DNA from 2 places in the Anoxybacillus andreesenii genome. Region 1 is predicted to be linked to the other one. Evidence: a T-box and tRNA genes for the amino acid it is inferred to sense, from the RefSeq annotation. Region 1 holds a T-box; the other holds one or more tRNA genes.

The links. A T-box is a leader RNA that pairs with one kind of tRNA and senses whether it is charged. The one in region 1 lies ahead of ileS (isoleucine--tRNA ligase), so its partner is inferred to be a tRNA-Ile.
Region 2: it encodes a tRNA-Ile, which carries the amino acid that the T-box ahead of ileS (isoleucine--tRNA ligase) is inferred to sense. The anticodon was not compared.

Annotation. Positions count from the first base shown of each region.
Region 1 is NZ_JAUSTU010000009.1:95,657-104,312, forward strand. Features, by position in the region: gene ftsZ (cell division protein FtsZ) at 1-75, shown strand, start outside; gene spoIIGA (sigma-E processing peptidase SpoIIGA) at 289-1,218, shown strand; gene sigE (RNA polymerase sporulation sigma factor SigE) at 1,279-1,998, shown strand; gene sigG (RNA polymerase sporulation sigma factor SigG) at 2,170-2,949, shown strand; gene J2S07_RS11030 (YlmC/YmxH family sporulation protein) at 3,034-3,297, shown strand; gene pgeF (peptidoglycan editing factor PgeF) at 3,373-4,191, shown strand; gene J2S07_RS11040 (YggS family pyridoxal phosphate-dependent enzyme) at 4,197-4,868, shown strand; gene J2S07_RS11045 (cell division protein SepF) at 4,879-5,322, shown strand; gene J2S07_RS11050 (YggT family protein) at 5,329-5,592, shown strand; gene J2S07_RS11055 (YlmH family RNA-binding protein) at 5,659-6,432, shown strand; gene J2S07_RS11060 (DivIVA domain-containing protein) at 6,531-7,043, shown strand; T-box leader at 7,087-7,320, shown strand; gene ileS (isoleucine--tRNA ligase) at 7,387-8,656, shown strand, end outside.
Region 2 is NZ_JAUSTU010000040.1:1,144-9,799, reverse strand. Features, by position in the region: gene menD (2-succinyl-5-enolpyruvyl-6-hydroxy-3-cyclohexene-1-carboxylic-acid synthase) at 1-1,447, opposite strand, end outside; gene J2S07_RS20640 (isochorismate synthase) at 1,452-2,855, opposite strand; gene J2S07_RS20635 (1,4-dihydroxy-2-naphthoate polyprenyltransferase) at 3,235-4,167, shown strand; gene J2S07_RS20630 (hypothetical protein) at 4,396-4,839, shown strand; gene J2S07_RS20625 (IS3 family transposase) at 4,763-5,704, opposite strand; gene J2S07_RS20620 (HTH domain-containing protein) at 5,704-6,135, opposite strand; gene J2S07_RS20615 (DUF1801 domain-containing protein) at 6,618-7,037, opposite strand; tRNA gene J2S07_RS20610 (tRNA-Glu) at 7,223-7,294, opposite strand; tRNA gene J2S07_RS20605 (tRNA-Ser) at 7,299-7,389, opposite strand; tRNA gene J2S07_RS20600 (tRNA-Asn) at 7,393-7,467, opposite strand; tRNA gene J2S07_RS20595 (tRNA-Ile) at 7,622-7,698, opposite strand; tRNA gene J2S07_RS20590 (tRNA-Gly) at 7,708-7,781, opposite strand; tRNA gene J2S07_RS20585 (tRNA-Phe) at 7,790-7,862, opposite strand; tRNA gene J2S07_RS20580 (tRNA-Asp) at 8,025-8,101, opposite strand; tRNA gene J2S07_RS20575 (tRNA-Met) at 8,140-8,213, opposite strand; tRNA gene J2S07_RS20570 (tRNA-Ser) at 8,380-8,472, opposite strand; tRNA gene J2S07_RS20565 (tRNA-Ile) at 8,509-8,585, opposite strand; tRNA gene J2S07_RS20560 (tRNA-Met) at 8,602-8,656, opposite strand, start outside.

The sequences.
Region 1 (8,656 bases):
AGAACGGTAACACAGCAGGAGGATACATTAGATATCCCTACTTTCCTAAGAAACCGTAACCGTAGAAGACAATAGAGAAATAAATAAGAAAAAAGCATGATCCAACTGGGTCATGCTTTTTTAATTCCTCTGTTTTTGCTGATGATGAAAAAATGACAAAATCCGAATGAATATGTGAAAATTACTGCTTTTTTATTTCAAGAAGTGACACACTTTCATAATGGATGTACGCTATACTTTTTCGTAACGGATTGATAGATTTCCAATGTACAAAAAGGAGGAGAGCGGTTGACGATCTATTTGGATGTCATTTGGGCACTCAATTTCCTGTTCGACACCCTGCTCTTGTATTTAACGGCAATTCTTTTAAAGAGGAGGATCAAGGTTCCGAGACTTATATTAGGTGGATTTACCGGCTCAATCATCATTTTATTAACGATTACTCCATTACATACCTATTCCAACCATCCAATGTCAAAATTATTTTTTTCGTTCCTTATGGTGCTTGCTGTCTTTGGATATAAAAGGTTGTCTTATTTCTTAAGTGGTTTAATGACCCTCTATCTTGTTACTTTTCTGACCGGGGGTGCAATAATAGGAGTCCATTATTTTATTCAATTTGATTTCAAACTGGCAACGGATGTTGCTTTAAAAAGTATTCATGGTTTTGGCGACCCAATTAGCTGGTTGTTTGTGTTTATTGGTTTTCCTTTAGCCTGGCATTTTTCAAAGTCAACATTGGAGAAAATGGAGGTTACGAAGATTCAGTATGAGCAAATTGTTGATGTTATCATAAAGATCGACGAGTATGAATTGAATTTCAAAGGACTTATAGACAGCGGAAACCAGCTCTATGATCCTATCTCCAAAATGCCGGTTATGTTTGTTTCAATTAATAAAATAGAAAAATTACCTGAAGCGCTTATTCAGCTCGGAGGTAATAGTGAAGATATTATTCTAGGAAAAAGGACACTTGAGTTAAATTGGGAAAAGAGGATGCGCATTATTCCTTATAAGGTCGTTGGACAGGAGCATCAGCTTGTAATCGGCATTAAGCCAGATGAAATTTTCATTAGAAGCAAAGATAAAGCATGGGCTGTGGACAAAGGACTTGTTTGTTTTACGAGCCAACAGCTCTCCTCTGACGATGCTTTCCAATGTATTGTTCATCCTAAAATGTTAACAGGAACTTATCAAACAACGATCAAAGTAGGTTAATAATTGGCTCTTTGCTAAAACAGCTTAATAAATTGACAAAGTCTTGAAGGAGGACAACAGATGAAAAAACTTAAACTTCGCTTATCATACTATTGGTATAAGCTATTAATAAAATTGCGTCTAAAAACGGATGAAATATACTATATCGGTGGAAGCGAAGCTCTCCCTCCTCCATTATCGAAGGAAGAAGAAGAAGTATTGCTGCAAAAGCTGCCTAATGGTGATAAGGCAGCCAGATCAATTTTGATTGAAAGAAACTTGCGTCTCGTTGTCTATATTGCTAGAAAGTTTGAAAACACTGGAATCAATATTGAGGACTTGATTAGCATTGGAACCATTGGCCTCATTAAAGCCGTCAATACATTTAATCCAGAAAAGAAGATCAAACTGGCTACCTATGCTTCACGATGCATTGAAAATGAAATTCTGATGTACTTAAGAAGAAACAATAAAATCAGGTCGGAGGTATCTTTTGACGAACCTTTAAATATTGATTGGGATGGGAACGAGCTTCTCTTATCCGACGTGTTGGGGACAGAGGAGGATATCATTACGAAAAATCTAGAGGCAACGGTGGATAAAAAGCTCCTCCTAAAAGCACTCCATCAGCTCTCTGATCGGGAAAAGCAAATTATGGAGTTGAGATTTGGTCTTGGCAGCGAGGAGGAAAAGACACAAAAGGACGTCGCAGATATGCTTGGTATTTCCCAGTCCTACATTTCACGCCTGGAAAAACGGATCATCAAACGATTGAAGAAAGAATTTAATAAAATGGTCTAATGGATCCAGTTCTGTAAAAAATTTTTATTGATATTTAACTCAATCGACATCAGATTTCTATCTGTTTTCCGACAACTTTCGACACTCTTCCACTTGGTGCAAGGTGCATATTTTTCCTCTTCAAGGAGATACTGTTTTTTGTACAGCAACTCCTATGAGGAGGGAAAAGAATTGACTCGAAATAAAGTTGAAATATGCGGTGTAGACACATCAAAGCTCCCAGTATTAAAGAATGAAGAAATGCGAAAGCTCTTCAAAGAAATGCAAAATGGGGATACTACCGCACGTGAGAAACTCGTCAATGGGAATTTACGTCTCGTCTTAAGTGTGATTCAACGCTTTAATAATCGGGGCGAGTTTGTTGATGACCTATTCCAGGTAGGCTGCATAGGTCTGATGAAATCAATTGATAACTTTGATTTAGGTCAAAATGTAAAGTTTTCTACTTATGCTGTTCCGATGATTATTGGAGAAATTAGACGCTATTTACGGGATAATAACCCTATTCGTGTATCACGCTCACTCAGAGATATTGCTTACAAAGCACTGCAGGTGAGGGAAAAATTAATGAGTGAGACTTCAAAGGAACCGACGGCTGTAGAAATCGCCAAGGTGCTCGATGTTCCCCATGAAGAAATCGTCTTTGCTCTAGATGCGATTCAAGATCCTGTATCCTTGTTTGAACCGATCTACAATGATGGCGGAGACCCGATCTATGTGATGGACCAGCTCAGTGATGAAAGGAATAAGGATATTAATTGGATTGAAGAAATTGCCTTAAAGGAAGGGATGAGACGACTCAACGAAAGGGAAAAACTCATTCTTAGAAAAAGATTTTTTCAAGGAAAAACACAAATGGAAGTGGCAGAGGAAATTGGAATTTCACAAGCCCAAGTATCTCGTCTAGAAAAGGCTGCCATCAAACAAATGAATAAACATATACAGAGCTAAGCTGCCATTTTTGGCAGCTTTATTCATTTTTCAACTCCCATCTCTCATATACATAGTTAAGAGAAATCATGGGGGTTGATCGTGATGGTTAGAATTTCTGAGTTTCAAATGAAGGATGTTATCAATATATCGGATGGAAAAAAACTAGGAAATATTTCAGATGTAGACATTAATCTAAAGTCGGGTAAGATCGAAGCGATTATTATTGCAGGCACTGGGAAAGTGCTCGGTCTATTTGGAAGAGACGAAGAAGTTACGATCTCTTGGAAAAATATTCTCAAGGTAGGAGAGGATGTTATCCTAGTTCGTTATAAAGATATAGCGGAAATCAAATATATTGAAGAATAGAATTTAAATTAGTTTTACTGTGAGGAAAGTGTCTTCTGTGTTACACTATATAAAAACAGAATGAGGGTACAAAACATGGAGCCATTCTTTTTAAAGAATGAATCATTTTATCTAATTGAGGACTGGATGAAAGATCATCTAGTGGCTGGATTTACAACGAGGAATGGTGGGAGAAGCGAGGGGGGTTTTTCTACCTTAAATTTAGGATACCATGTCAATGATGCTCCCGATTCCGTTTTACATAATCGAAAAATAGTTTCGGAGCTTCTTGACTTCCCCCTAAATCGCTGGATTGCTGCCGAGCAAACTCATGATGCAAGGATCATGAAGGTCACAGTGGAAGACGCAGGAAGAGGAGCGACATCATACTCAGATTCCTTCAAAGGCACAGATGGGTTTTTCACAAAGGAATCTGGCATCCTTTTAACGATGTGTTATGCTGATTGTGTGCCTTTATACTTTTATGCGCCAAAAGCTCATGCAATTGGTCTAGCACATGCGGGCTGGAAGGGCACTGTTAAAGGGATAGGAAGCGAAATGATTCGTGTCTTTGAGGAAGAGAATATAAGAGCAGAAGACATTTTTGTTGTGATTGGTCCATCAATTTGCGAAAATTGTTATGTAGTGGACGACTACGTTATCAAATTTGTTCAAAATAGACTAGAAGATGTCGAAGAAAAACCATATAATCTAATTAGTGGCAATCAATACCAGCTTGACTTAAAAGAAGCAAATCGCTTGATTTTGATGAAGGCAGGTATTAAGGAAGAAAATATTCAAGTATCAGATTTATGCACCAGCTGCCAAGAAAAACAATTTTTCTCTCACCGGCGTGATAAGGGAAAAACTGGTCGCATGATGAGCTTTCTTGCTTGGAAGGAGGATTTGCAATAGTTCAGATGCAAGTCACAGATAATCTTACTCAAATTAACAAACAAATTGCGGAGGCCTGTGAAAAAGCGGGTCGCAATCCAAATGACATAACAATTATCGCTGTAACGAAATATGTTTCGATCGAGCGAGCAAAAGAAGCACTAGAAGCAGGGATCACTCATCTTGGTGAAAACCGGGAAGAGGGAATTCAGGTAAAGTGGGAGGCGCTTGGGGACAAGCCTACATGGCATTTTATCGGCTCCCTCCAAACTAGGAAGGTCAAGAACATCATTGACAAGGTCGATTATATCCATTCATTGGACCGATTATCCTTGGCAAAGGAAATTAATAAACGGGCAAATCAGCCGCTCAATTGTTTTGTACAGGTGAAAACATCTGAAGAGGAATCGAAGCATGGGCTTGCTCCAGAAGAAGTACTTCCGTTTATTAAAGAACTGAATGATTTTTCAAAAATAAGAGTAGTTGGTTTAATGACCATGGCACCCTTCACGAATGATGAGCAGGTGCTGAGGGATTGCTTTAGAACTGTAAAGAATTTGCAGAGGGAAATACAAGAGCTGAATTTGGACTATGCACCATGCCTTGAACTTTCTATGGGGATGTCCAATGATTTTGCAATTGCCATCGAAGAGGGTGCAACAATGGTTCGAATCGGGACCGCATTAGTCGGTGAATAGAGGTGTAAGGATGAGTCTTAAGTCTAAAATAAAGACATTCTTTTTTCTTGATGATGAATATGATTATGATGATGAAGAAATGTATGAGGAAGAGGTGCCACCTGCGAGATCACAGAAGCATCAGCCTGCAGTGCAAAAACAGAATGTGGTGAGTCTGCAAAGTGTGCAGAAGTCATCCAAGGTTGTTTTAGTGGAGCCGCGTGTATATGCAGAGGCACAGGATATTGCGGATCAATTAAAGAATCGCCGTGCCGTTGTCGTCAACCTGCAGCGAATTGATCGCGATCAGGCGAAGCGGATTGTTGATTTTCTAAGTGGAACGGTTTATGCGATTGGTGGCGATATTCAGAAAATTGGTACTGATATTTTCCTTTGTACTCCAGATAACGTGGAGGTATCTGGAAGTATTTCACAAATACTCCAAGAAACAGATTTTGAAGATTCGAGGTGGTAGCTTCACATGGGATTTGTTTTTTCTATACTGTTTAACCTAATTTATATTTACTCATGGGCGCTCATTATCTATATTTTGATGTCCTGGTTCCCAAATGCAAGAGAAACATCAATAGGACAATTTTTGACAAGAATTTGTGAACCTTATTTAGAGCCTTTTCGTAGAATTATCCCGCCGATTGGGATGATTGATATTTCTCCGATTGTGGCGATATTGGTTTTACGTTTCGCTGGATATGGGCTAGAGCAAGTGTTTAGATGGGTAATTTAAGATTATGAATGATTGAAAAAAGGGGCTCAATTTGACTCCCCTTTTTTACTTTCTAAGGGTGATGAAATGAATATTTATCAGCATTTCCGCAGTGAAGAGCATGACTTTATCGATCAAGTTCTAGAATGGAAGGAATATGTGGAGAATTCTTATAGCCCCAAGCTCACCGATTTCCTAGACCCGAGGGAGCAGCAGATTGTTCAAACGATCATCGGTACGCAGTCAGATGTTAAGGTTGATTTTTCTGGTGGGCTTGTTTCAAATGAACGAAAAAGAGCCCTTATTTTCCCTGACTATTACACCGTCGAGGAAAGTGATTTTCAAATTCAATTATTTGAAGTTGACTATCCAGCGAAATTTATCACGATTGAACATCCTCAGGTTCTTGGAAGTCTGATGTCATTAGGATTAAAGAGAGGGAAATTCGGCGATATCCTCGTCAAGAATGAGCGTGTGCAGTTTTTGGTGGGAAAAGAGGTTAGTGATTATATTCAGCTTCAGCTCACAAAAATTGGACGTGCCTCCGTTACTCTGAAGGAAGTTCCTTTAACAGAGGGGATTCTTGTAAGTGATAGCTGGATTGAGCTGTCAGCTACAGTTTCATCGCTTCGATTAGATGCGGTCATATCAGCAATCTTCAATATTTCCAGGCAGAAATCTCAGGAGTATATTAAGCATGGGCTTGTGAAGGTGAATTGGACAACCATCGAGAATTCCGGATTTATCTGTGATGTGGCGGATATTCTCTCCGTCCGTGGCTATGGGAGAGCCAAGCTTGTTTCTTTGGAAGGGAAAACAAAGAAGGATAAATGGCGGATTGTGGCTGGGAAACAAAAATAGGGGAAATTAAAAAAATATGCAGGAAAAGCTATGGTTATGTCGAATATTTGCATATAATCGAAAATACATAGGATTATAATAATTTTGGAGGTGGCCTTATGCCATTAACACCTTTAGATATACATAACAAGGAATTTAATAAAGGGTTCCGTGGTTATGATGAGGATGAGGTAAACGAATTTCTTGATCAAGTGATTAAGGATTATGAAATTATTATCCGTGAAAAGAAAGAGCTGGAGGAAAAGCTCAATGATTTGAATGAACGTCTGGGCCATTTCTCTAGCATTGAGGAAACCTTGAATAAATCGATTGTGATCGCACAGGAAGCAGCTGAAGAAGTGAAGAGAAATGCGCAAAAGGAAGCAAAGCTGATCATCAAGGAAGCGGAGAAAAATGCTGATAGAATCGTTAATGAATCATTATCTAAAGCCCGGAAAATTGCCCTTGAAATAGAGGATCTGAAGAAGCAATCGAAGGTTTTCCGCACGAGATTTAAGATGCTAATTGAAGCACAGCTAGACCTTTTGAATAATGATGATTGGGATCATTTACTACAATATGAGGTCGATGCATCCGAGTTAAAATCTGCAGAAGAAGATTCCCTAGCTTGACGTAAAAGACCGAAAAAGCATATAATACGGTATTATAATGATAATTAATACAATGAGAGGGACAGTACAATTTTTCTGGTACTACTTTAGCGAGTCGAAGATGGTGGGAGTTCGACGTAGATGAAGGATTGGAAGATCACCCTTGAGTACCGGGCTGAACGTAATTACATTGCTATTAGGCTTTGGCGAGTCATTCACGTTACGAATTTTATTGAGCGGATAGATTTTTCTATCTACTAGGGTGGTACCGCGGGATTTAAACCTTCTCGTCCCTTTTTGGGATGAGGAGGTTTTTTATTTTTATTGGCAAGAATAGTAAGAGAGTTTTTTAGGAGGAAAGGAAATGGATTATAAAGACACATTGTTAATGCCAAAAACGGAATTCCCAATGCGTGGCAACCTGCCAAAGAGGGAACCTGAGATTCAGGAAAAATGGAAAGAGATGGACATTTATCAAGCGGTTCAGGATCGAACAAAGGGGCGCCCAATGTTCGTCTTACACGATGGACCTCCTTATGCAAATGGCGACATTCATATGGGTCATGCAATGAATAAAATTTTGAAGGACTTTATCGTTCGTTTTAAATCGATGAGCGGATACCATGCTCCGTATGTTCCGGGCTGGGACACACATGGACTTCCGATCGAACAGGCGTTAGCAAATAAAGGTGTGAAAAGAAAAGAATTTTCTGTTGCGGAGTTCCGCAAGCTTTGCGAAGAATATGCTAATGAGCAAATTAATAACCAACGCGAACAGTTCAAACGCCTCGGGGTTCGAGGAGATTGGGAAAACCCTTATATTACGTTAAAGCCAGAATATGAGGCCCAGCAAATTAAGGTTTTTGGTGAAATGGCGAAAAAGGGCTATATCTATAAAGGCCTTAAGCCTGTCTATTGGTCTCCATCCAGTGAATCGGCGCTTGCTGAAGCGGAGATTGAGTACAAGGACAAACGCTCTCCATCCATTTATGTGGCATTTGATGTAAAGGATGGCAAAGATGTATTAGATACTGATACGCAAATTATCATTTGGACTACAACTCCTTGGACGATTCCAGCGAATCTAGGAATTACGGTACACGGTGATTTAGACTATGTTGTTGTTGAGGCTTCCGGGAAGAAATATGTTATCGCAAAAGACCTTTTGGAGACTGTAGCAAAAGAACTTGGTTGGGAAAATCCATCTGTTTTAAAAACAGTTAAGGGTTCTGAGTTAGAGTATATTGTTGCCAAACATCCTCTCTATGATCGAGATTCTCTTGTGATGCTTGGCGAGCATGTTACGACTGATGCAGGAACAGGCTGTGTTCATACGGCTCCAGGACATGGGGAGGACGACTTCCTTGTTGGAAAGAAATATGGCCTTGATGTCCTAAGTCCAGTGGATGATAAAGGGGTCTTTACAAGCGAAGCGGAAGGTTTCGAGGGTTTGTTCTATGACACTGCGAATAAGCCAATTACGGAAAAGCTTCAAGAGGTTGGAGCCTTGTTAAAATTAGATTTTATCACCCACTCCTATCCGCATGATTGGAGAACGAAAAAGCCGGTCATCTTCCGTGCTACCGCTCAATGGTTTGCTTCCATTAAGGATTTCCGGGGCGAGCTTCTTGAAG
Region 2 (8,656 bases), on a different contig from region 1:
TGACAATAATTTTTATATTTAAATCATAGAGCTTGGCAGCCATAAGTCCGTTTAAATCATGGAAAAAGGTCAAGTCACCCACAATTAAATAAAGAGGTTGAAGCACGGTGGAAGCACCTAATGCTGTCGAAATGGTCCCATCGATTCCATTAGCACCACGATTGGCCATGATTTTAATTGAGTTATGATTAAAATGGAAAAAAGTATCTAAATCCCGTATCGGCATACTATTGCCAACGAATACAGTGGCCCCTTCTGGAAGGATGTCAGGAAGCATATGAAAGAGCTTCCCTTCACTTAATTGATTGACATCGCGGATTTTCTTCAAGCAAGTCTTTGTAAAAGAATTCAATTCTCTCCATTTGATTAAATAGTCATCCTCGGATTTCTTCTCCACATATTCCAAGATAGATTGGCAAAATTCCTTTTCACCACAATAGAGCATTAATGAGGATAAAAGTGATGGGTCTCGCCAACCGCTCCCACTGTCAATGACCCATTGGTCCGCCTGTTTATTTTCCTTTAAGAAAATCGTCAAGGCTTTGGAAACAGGCATTGCTCCAAATCGAATAATCACATCGGGCTTTAATGCATCTTTTGCATCTTCATTTCTTAAAAATGTATCATATGTATCAATAATATTAGTCCCATCATGAGTCCCACTTCTTAGCTGGGACAATGGATCAGCTATGATCGGAAACTTTAAATGATTCGCTAAGGTAGTGACAGCCTCTATGAACCCGTCCTGCTCGATAGAACCACATACAATTATCCCTCTTGAGTAATTGCTTAAATGATTCCCGATTCTTTCTAACTGCTGGGATGCTAATGTAGGGATGCCACGGTCAATCATGACATAGCCATTCTCCCGTTCAGATACCTGAAATAAGTCTTCTCGCTCAAGATTCGGAACCAACGGCTCTCGAAACGGGAAATTGAGATGAACGGGCCCTGCTGGGGCTGCAAGGGCGGTTGTTGCTGCCCTTGCACAGACGGTTCGAACATAGCGCTGCTGTTCCTCTGTTTCCTCAGGAAGGGCCATCTCCACAAACCACTTTACATGATGACCATATAAATGAATTTGGTCGATCGCTTGTGGTGCACCAACATCCCTTAATTCATGAGGGCGGTCCGCCGTCAGAACCACCAGTGGTACCCTAGAATAATGCGCCTCTACAATGGCAGGAAAGTAATTAGCTGCTGCTGTTCCAGATGTACAAAGAATCGCTACCGGCTGTCCCGATGCTTTTGCCATTCCTAATCCAAAAAAGGCGGCAGATCGCTCATCCACATTGATATGCACACGTAAATCCGGGTGCTCTGCCATTACCATCGCCATGGGTGTTGAACGCGAGCCTGGACTTACAACGACATCCCTAATTCCTGTGTGCACAAGCTCTGAAACAAAAGCTGCGATATAAGAAGTTAACGCTTCTTGATTACTCATTTTATTAAAAACCTCCAAGTGCCGAAAGCATGGGGCGAAACTTAATCTTTGTTTCGACATACTCGCTATCTGCATCAGAATCCTGAACGATGCCACATCCTGCAAAAAGGGATGCTTCATTTTTTTGAATGAGCGCTGAACGAATCGCTACCGCAAATTCTCCATTGCCAGCGTAATCTAACCAACCAATCGGAGCAGCATATAATCCACGATCCAACGCTTCAATTTCCCGTATTTTCTCAACTGACGCCTTTTGAGGCAGACCACCTAGCGCTGGAGTTGGATGAAGGGAATTTACAACCAGTAAAAGGGAACAATCTGGATTCGCAATTCCCACCACAGGAGTGTACAAATGCTGAATATCTCTCGTCTTCAATAAAGTTGGTTGTTCCGGTAGACGCACTTCGAGACATTCCTGCTCCATCGCCTCTTTTATCATTTCCACCACATAATGATGCTCAATTAAATTCTTTTGATCATTTAATAGAATTTGACCGAGCTTTGCATCCTCATCCTCTGTTTTGCCTCTCGCTATAGAACCAGCAAGGCATGTAGAAAACAGTTGGTTGCCTTCTTTCTTAACCAATCGTTCTGGGGAAGCCCCTAAGAAACAATCCCCATTTGATTCAAAGGCAAAGATAAAGCTACCTTTTTGTTCCTCAAGCAGTTTGTTAAGAACACCTTCTATCGAAACCTCATCATGAAAAATCAATCTAAGCTCTCTTGCTAGCACAACCTTTTTTAGCTGGCCATTTTTTAATTCCTCAACAAGATTTCGAACGGAGTTTTTCCATTCACTAGGATGGACAACTTCCTTTTCTTCTATAAGCCTTGATTTTGCAAATGGTTTCACTAGAGATGCTAGTGATAATAATGAGTGACGCTCCTCAAGAACCTGATCAACGATGGATAGCTGATCATGTTGGGTACAAATGATGTTCGTTGTCAAATAAGCTTGCCCTTCAATGATCGAAAGCAAATATTTAGGCACATGAAACAATGCATCTGGGTATTTTGACCAGAGGCTTGTCTTTTCTTTTAGGGGGTCAAAAGAAAAACCTCCAAACATGATAGGCCCCGTCCCCATTTTCTCCTGCTCTTTCAGGATAATGGCTTCACTGATTAAGCGATTCCATTCCATTTGTGTTTCAGTAAAACGCTCGTTTCCATTAATCGATTGAATCTGTTTGCATGTCCCCATTCCTACTAGGACCGTCTCCTCAGTAGGATCCTTCCAAAAGAATCGTTCCCCCATATACTTTTCTATTCCTGCCGCAAAAAAGGAAAGAGGCTCTATATGATCGACTTTTTGAACTTCACTTACTAATACGGGAACTAAGCTTGTTTTTGCTCGTCCTAATGCCTGCTCAATTCCTATTTTTAGCTCCGTATTTAGCAACGTTACCAAAAAATCCCCTCCAATTAAAAAAGGCTCTATTCAAATAAAGCAATGTGTATATAAATTCTAAATAGCCACCATAAAAATCATACCAGTCTTTGCTCGGTTTATCTAGATTTCAAACCTATTTTAAAATACACCTCAACCTCATGAAATGTCAATGAAAGCTACAAAATCGACCTAGTTTTTTCCTTATTATTATATAATACTGCTTCATTGGCTATTCAGGTCCTATTACACCTCCATGGCAATTCCATCCTCGAATAACTGTAAAAAGACATTGACACTCTCTGTCAGTTTGCCTAAACTTGAATTTGGATGTTATCAATATTGGATTGATAATATAGTTATTTATATAGATATCATGCTTTTTTTAGGGGGAGAAAAGATGCAAACAGAAACGAAAACTAGTTATAATCCTGTTACTCCCAACAAAGGCTGGAAGGTCTGGTGGAAGCTGACAAGGCCTCATACACTAACAGCTGCTTTTGTTCCGGTCCTATTAGGAACTGCTTTAGCCATTCACGAGACAAAGATTAATCTAGGGCTATTCTTTGCCATGCTAGTTGCCAGTCTACTCATCCAGGCCGCTACAAACATGTTTAATGAATACTATGACTATAAACGGGGCTTGGATAATGAGGAGTCAGTAGGAATTGGAGGTACCATCGTAAGAGATGGTGTAAAACCAAAAACGATCATGCAAATTGCCTTAGGTTTATATGGTGTTTCAATCTTAATCGGTGTTTATATTTGTATGAATACCTCATGGTGGCTTGCTGCCATCGGGTTATTTTGCATGATTATTGGCTATCTCTACACCGGTGGTCCACTGCCAATTGCCTATACGCCATTTGGTGAAATTTTTGCCGGCTTTTTCATGGGAATGGGCATCATTCTAATTAGCTTCTATATTCAAGCTGGAACGATCACGGTAACAAGCATTTTAGTATCGGTTCCAATCTTCATACTTGTCGGAGCTATTTTGCTTTCAAACAATATTCGTGATCTCGACGGTGATAAAGAGTTCGGACGAAAAACCTTAGCTATTTTATTAGGTCGAAAAAAGGCCATTTACTTATTAGCTAGTATGTTCACTGTTTCATATATATGGGTATTTGTCTTAATGATGATGAGCTATTCATCCGCATGGATGGCCATTGTCGTACTCAGTGCACCGAAAGCTATCCAAGCAACCAAAGGCTTTATCGGCAAAACGATACCGATCCAAATGATGCCTGCGATGAAGGCAACAGCACAAACGAACACGATATTTGGATTTCTATTATCAATCGGATTATTTTTAGACTACTTCATTTAAAAAAGCTTCTGGGGAAACTCCCCAAGCGTTCTCTTCTGGGCAGAAATAACATATGAATTCACAATAAATTAGCAAAGAAAAAACTGCGATTTTATATTAAAGTGGACCCCATGTCAAGGACACTTTGAAAAAAACTACTAACTTTTATTGCTCCTTCCTCTTATGGTTGTTCCATAGGAGGAGTGGTGACAAGTTCAGGCACACGCTCAAAACTAAGAACGTGTGCCTTTGTTATCCATTAGAAATATGAAGAGACATTATTTATCAAGTTTGAAAGCATTAGAGTTTTCTGTTTTTCAAGAAGAACATACCTTACGAACCTACCCCAATTGGATGGTAAGATATTTTGAATCTCTAACAGAAAAGGAACAATGGAAATACTTTCTCGATTATCGGAAAGTGGCTGATCAAATGCTATCCGAATCATATCTTATCGATCAATTAAAATGGATATTAAAGTTTCCATCCATCGAATTAGAATATGATTTATACGTACAGGCTCTATTAGACCCTGATTTTTACGAAGGGGACGTCTTTCGGCCAGGAAAATGGGACAAACTACATGAAAAATATGTAACACGATTCCAACAAGAAATTAGTCTTGTAGGGGGGCAACAGCAGGAAGATTTGGTGTCTTCACAAGATGAGCCAGAGGATACACTCCCGTTTTAATAAAAGCTGCATATTGATTAGGGGATAACTTTGCGAGATCCCATTGATACCGTTCGTTGTTGTAATAATCCATATAGTCATCGATTTTGATAGAAAGAGATGCAAAAGTAAGTACGCTGCTCAAATTCCCTAGCTCGTCCTTCATGTGACCAAAGAAAGATTCTTGCGGTGCATTGTCCCAACAATTCCCTCGACGTGACATGGATTGCCTTAATTCTTTATCATTCAGCAGCGATTGAAATTGCACACTGGTATAGTGTACGCCCTGGTCGGAATGGATCAGGGTTTTCTGTTTTCTAGGAATCGCGTGATGTTCAATTAATTGTTCGATCATTTCTAAAACAAAATCCACTTCCAAGGATTCACTCAGTGCATAAGAAAGAATTTGATTGGTAAACGAATCTTTGATAGTAGCTAAATAGGCTTTCTGACCTCGTCCAAAGTAGAGATAGGTAATATCCGTGAGTAGGACCGTTTTGGGACCATGGGCTTTAAATTGGCGATTTAAATGATTAGGCTTCGTTGCATGTTCATGCCTAGCTTTGGCCATTCGTTTATAAGGATTAGGTTTTCTAATCGGACATACGAGGTTATATTTATTCATCAGTCGTTGAATCTTCTTACGGTTCATCACGATTCCCATTTGAAGCAAACGCATATAGATGCTTCTTGATCCCTTCGCATATCCGCGATATTGATAGACTTCTAGAATCAATTCAAAATCAGCGCGATCTTGTTCCTCTCGCTCATTACGTCGCTTTTCCTGTTCCAGCCATGCATAATAGCCTGAACGAGAAACGTGGGCAATGTCACAGAGCCACTTGATATTCAAGAGGTTATCGTCTCTTTCCGTTAATTTTTGGATTAGTTGATATTTTTCTTGGGCAAAGCTTTGATTGCTTTGCGATTGATAAAATTCATTTTTTTTAAAGCTTCAATTTGTTGTTTTTGTAAGGCGACTTGATGTTTGAGATAGGCTATTTCCTCACTAGGCGTGCGCTCTTTCGTTTGAGGACGTCCAGAATGTTGGGTGCGTAAATCCGTAAAACCTTCTTTTCTATTCGACATTTTCCGTATCCTGCGAGCAAAGTTATCAATTCTTTGTTTACCCACTACCTTTGTATCAAAGCCAGCTTCCCTAAAAATTTGTGTGGGAAGTTTCCCGCGGTGCAGTTCATCCATAAAATGTTGCTTAAAGACCTCGGAATACGTAATGGCTTTGTTGGAGACTTTATCCACGTAAGGATTCCTTCTTAATTCTTCTAGCTGTTCATCCGAAAAATAATGCACCCCCATATTATCAACTCCCGCTTATAATGATTATAAAATAAGTATACGACAAAGAACCCTATAAAACAGAATGGATAAGTAGTTTTTTATCCGTGTCTATTTTATAGGGTCCAGTTTATATTAAAAATCGCAGTTTTTTTTCGTTATTTATCAACTGTTTACCGTGTTTGAAAAATAAACAGAAAAATTCCGTTTATATCGGAAAATATCCATATTTCCCTAAAAATAAGGGGAGGTTTTCCGTTTACCTTATCCAAACCTTTGGATTTTGACCTATTTAGAGCGGTTAATCGGAATTTTTCAGCTTATATCTGCTTCTTAAGCCTCTCTCTTATGCATTAATCGGAAATTCTCCGCCTATGAATATCATACCTTCACAAAAATCCACAATGAATAACAATGCGAGTAAGTGTGCGATTTTGTATGCGATTTACTTATTTTATACCCTTCCAGAGAACCCGTTTAGGAAACTTCCCCAGAAGCTTTTCTTAATTTGGATATTTTGTTTTCAAGAAATGAACCGATTGTTCGATTAATTCCTTCAGTACATCTATGTTGATATCAGCTAGCTTATTTATGTAGACACATGCTTTGCCACTTGTGTATTTTCCAAACCTCTGCAATATCTCATCTCTTTGATTATCTCCAGTTGCAAAATATAAACTAATTTTGGCCTTCCTTGGTGAAAAGCCAACTAACGGTGCATCGCCCTCATGACCGGAAGCATACTTGTAATGATAGGAACCAAATCCAATAATACTAGGCCCCCACATTTTTGCCTCATAGCCCGTTACTTCCGAAAAAATTTCTAATAACTTGTAGGCATCTTCTTTTTTCTTTGGACTTTCTACTGATTCGATGAACTCCACAACACTATTATCGGTTTCCTTTGTCTTCTGCTCGTACATTTCCTTCCACCCCTCACCAGCTTCAAGATATATCATTGTACATTCTTCACAAGAAATGATAAAGCTATAACATAATCTTTATGGACAAGTTCCTAATCATCTATATCTATTTCTGCATTTGATTTAATAATCCTTTAAAAAGCATAAAAAAGGCTGCCGACACATATTGTCGACAGCCTTTTTTATGACCCCTACGGGATTCGAACCCGTGTTACCGCCGTGAAAGGGCGGTGTCTTAACCGCTTGACCAAGGGGCCAATATGGCGGAGAAGGAGGGATTTGAACCCTCGCGCCGGTTACCCGACCTACACCCTTAGCAGGGGCGCCTCTTCAGCCACTTGAGTACTTCTCCATATGGCTCCGCGGGTAGGATTCGAACCTACGACCGATCGGTTAACAGCCGATTGCTCTACCACTGAGCTACCGCGGAATAACATTAATTATCTATACTCCCTAGTATTCCTTAGATTGTCCTCATCTCGGGAGGCTAATTCAAGTAGCAGCTCGATGAGTACAACTCGAAGCAAAATCATGATGCTTCGCTCGTTGCTCTACCACTGAGCTACCGCGGAAAAATTTATTCATGGTGGGCCTAAATGGACTTGAACCATCGACCTCACGCTTATCAGGCGTGCGCTCTAACCAGCTGAGCTATAGGCCCATATCACATTGGAGCGGGTGATGGGAATCGAACCCACGACAACAGCTTGGAAGGCTGTGGTTTTACCATTAAACTACACCCGCAAAAATGATGGCTCAGGACGGAATCGAACCGCCGACACATGGATTTTCAGTCCATTGCTCTACCGACTGAGCTACTGAGCCATTAAAGTATATATTCCTCTATTAAAACATCTTCGTCCATCGTCCTCATCTCAGAAAGATAACCCAAGAAGCAACTCGATGAGTACGCTGGATGCTATTTCTCAGAAGCTTATTCATCGTGCTCTACCGACTGAGCTACTGAGCCATAAAAAAATATGTAAATGGCGGTCCGGACGGGACTCGAACCCGCGACCTCCTGCGTGACAGGCAGGCATTCTAACCAACTGAACTACCGGACCAAGATGAAACTAATGAAAGGAAATATAAACTTCCTTGATTGCGGGGACAGGATTTGAACCTGCGACCTTCGGGTTATGAGCCCGACGAGCTACCAGACTGCTCCACCCCGCGATAATAATATAAAAGTTTTGTGATCTATGCGCGCTAAGCATACGTTAGACTGTCCTGACCTTAGAAAGCGTAAGCAAGTAGCAGCTCGGTCAGTACAACTCGTAGCTTATTCGATGAAGTAACGCTCGTTGCTCCACCCCGCGATAATAATATTTAAAAAACTTAATGGAGGAGGAAAGGGGATTCGAACCCCTGCGCGGTTTGACCCGCCTGTCGGTTTTCAAGACCGATCCCTTCAGCCGGACTTGGGTATTCCTCCGTATTATAGAAAATTATTGTTTTCCACAAAAAACTCTGGTGGACCTTGTAGGACTCGAACCTACGACCGGACGGTTATGAGCCGTCTGCTCTAACCAGCTGAGCTAAAGGTCCAATATTTTATTGGATTTGGTAGCGGCGGAGGGGATCGAACCCCCGACCTTACGGGTATGAACCGTACGCTC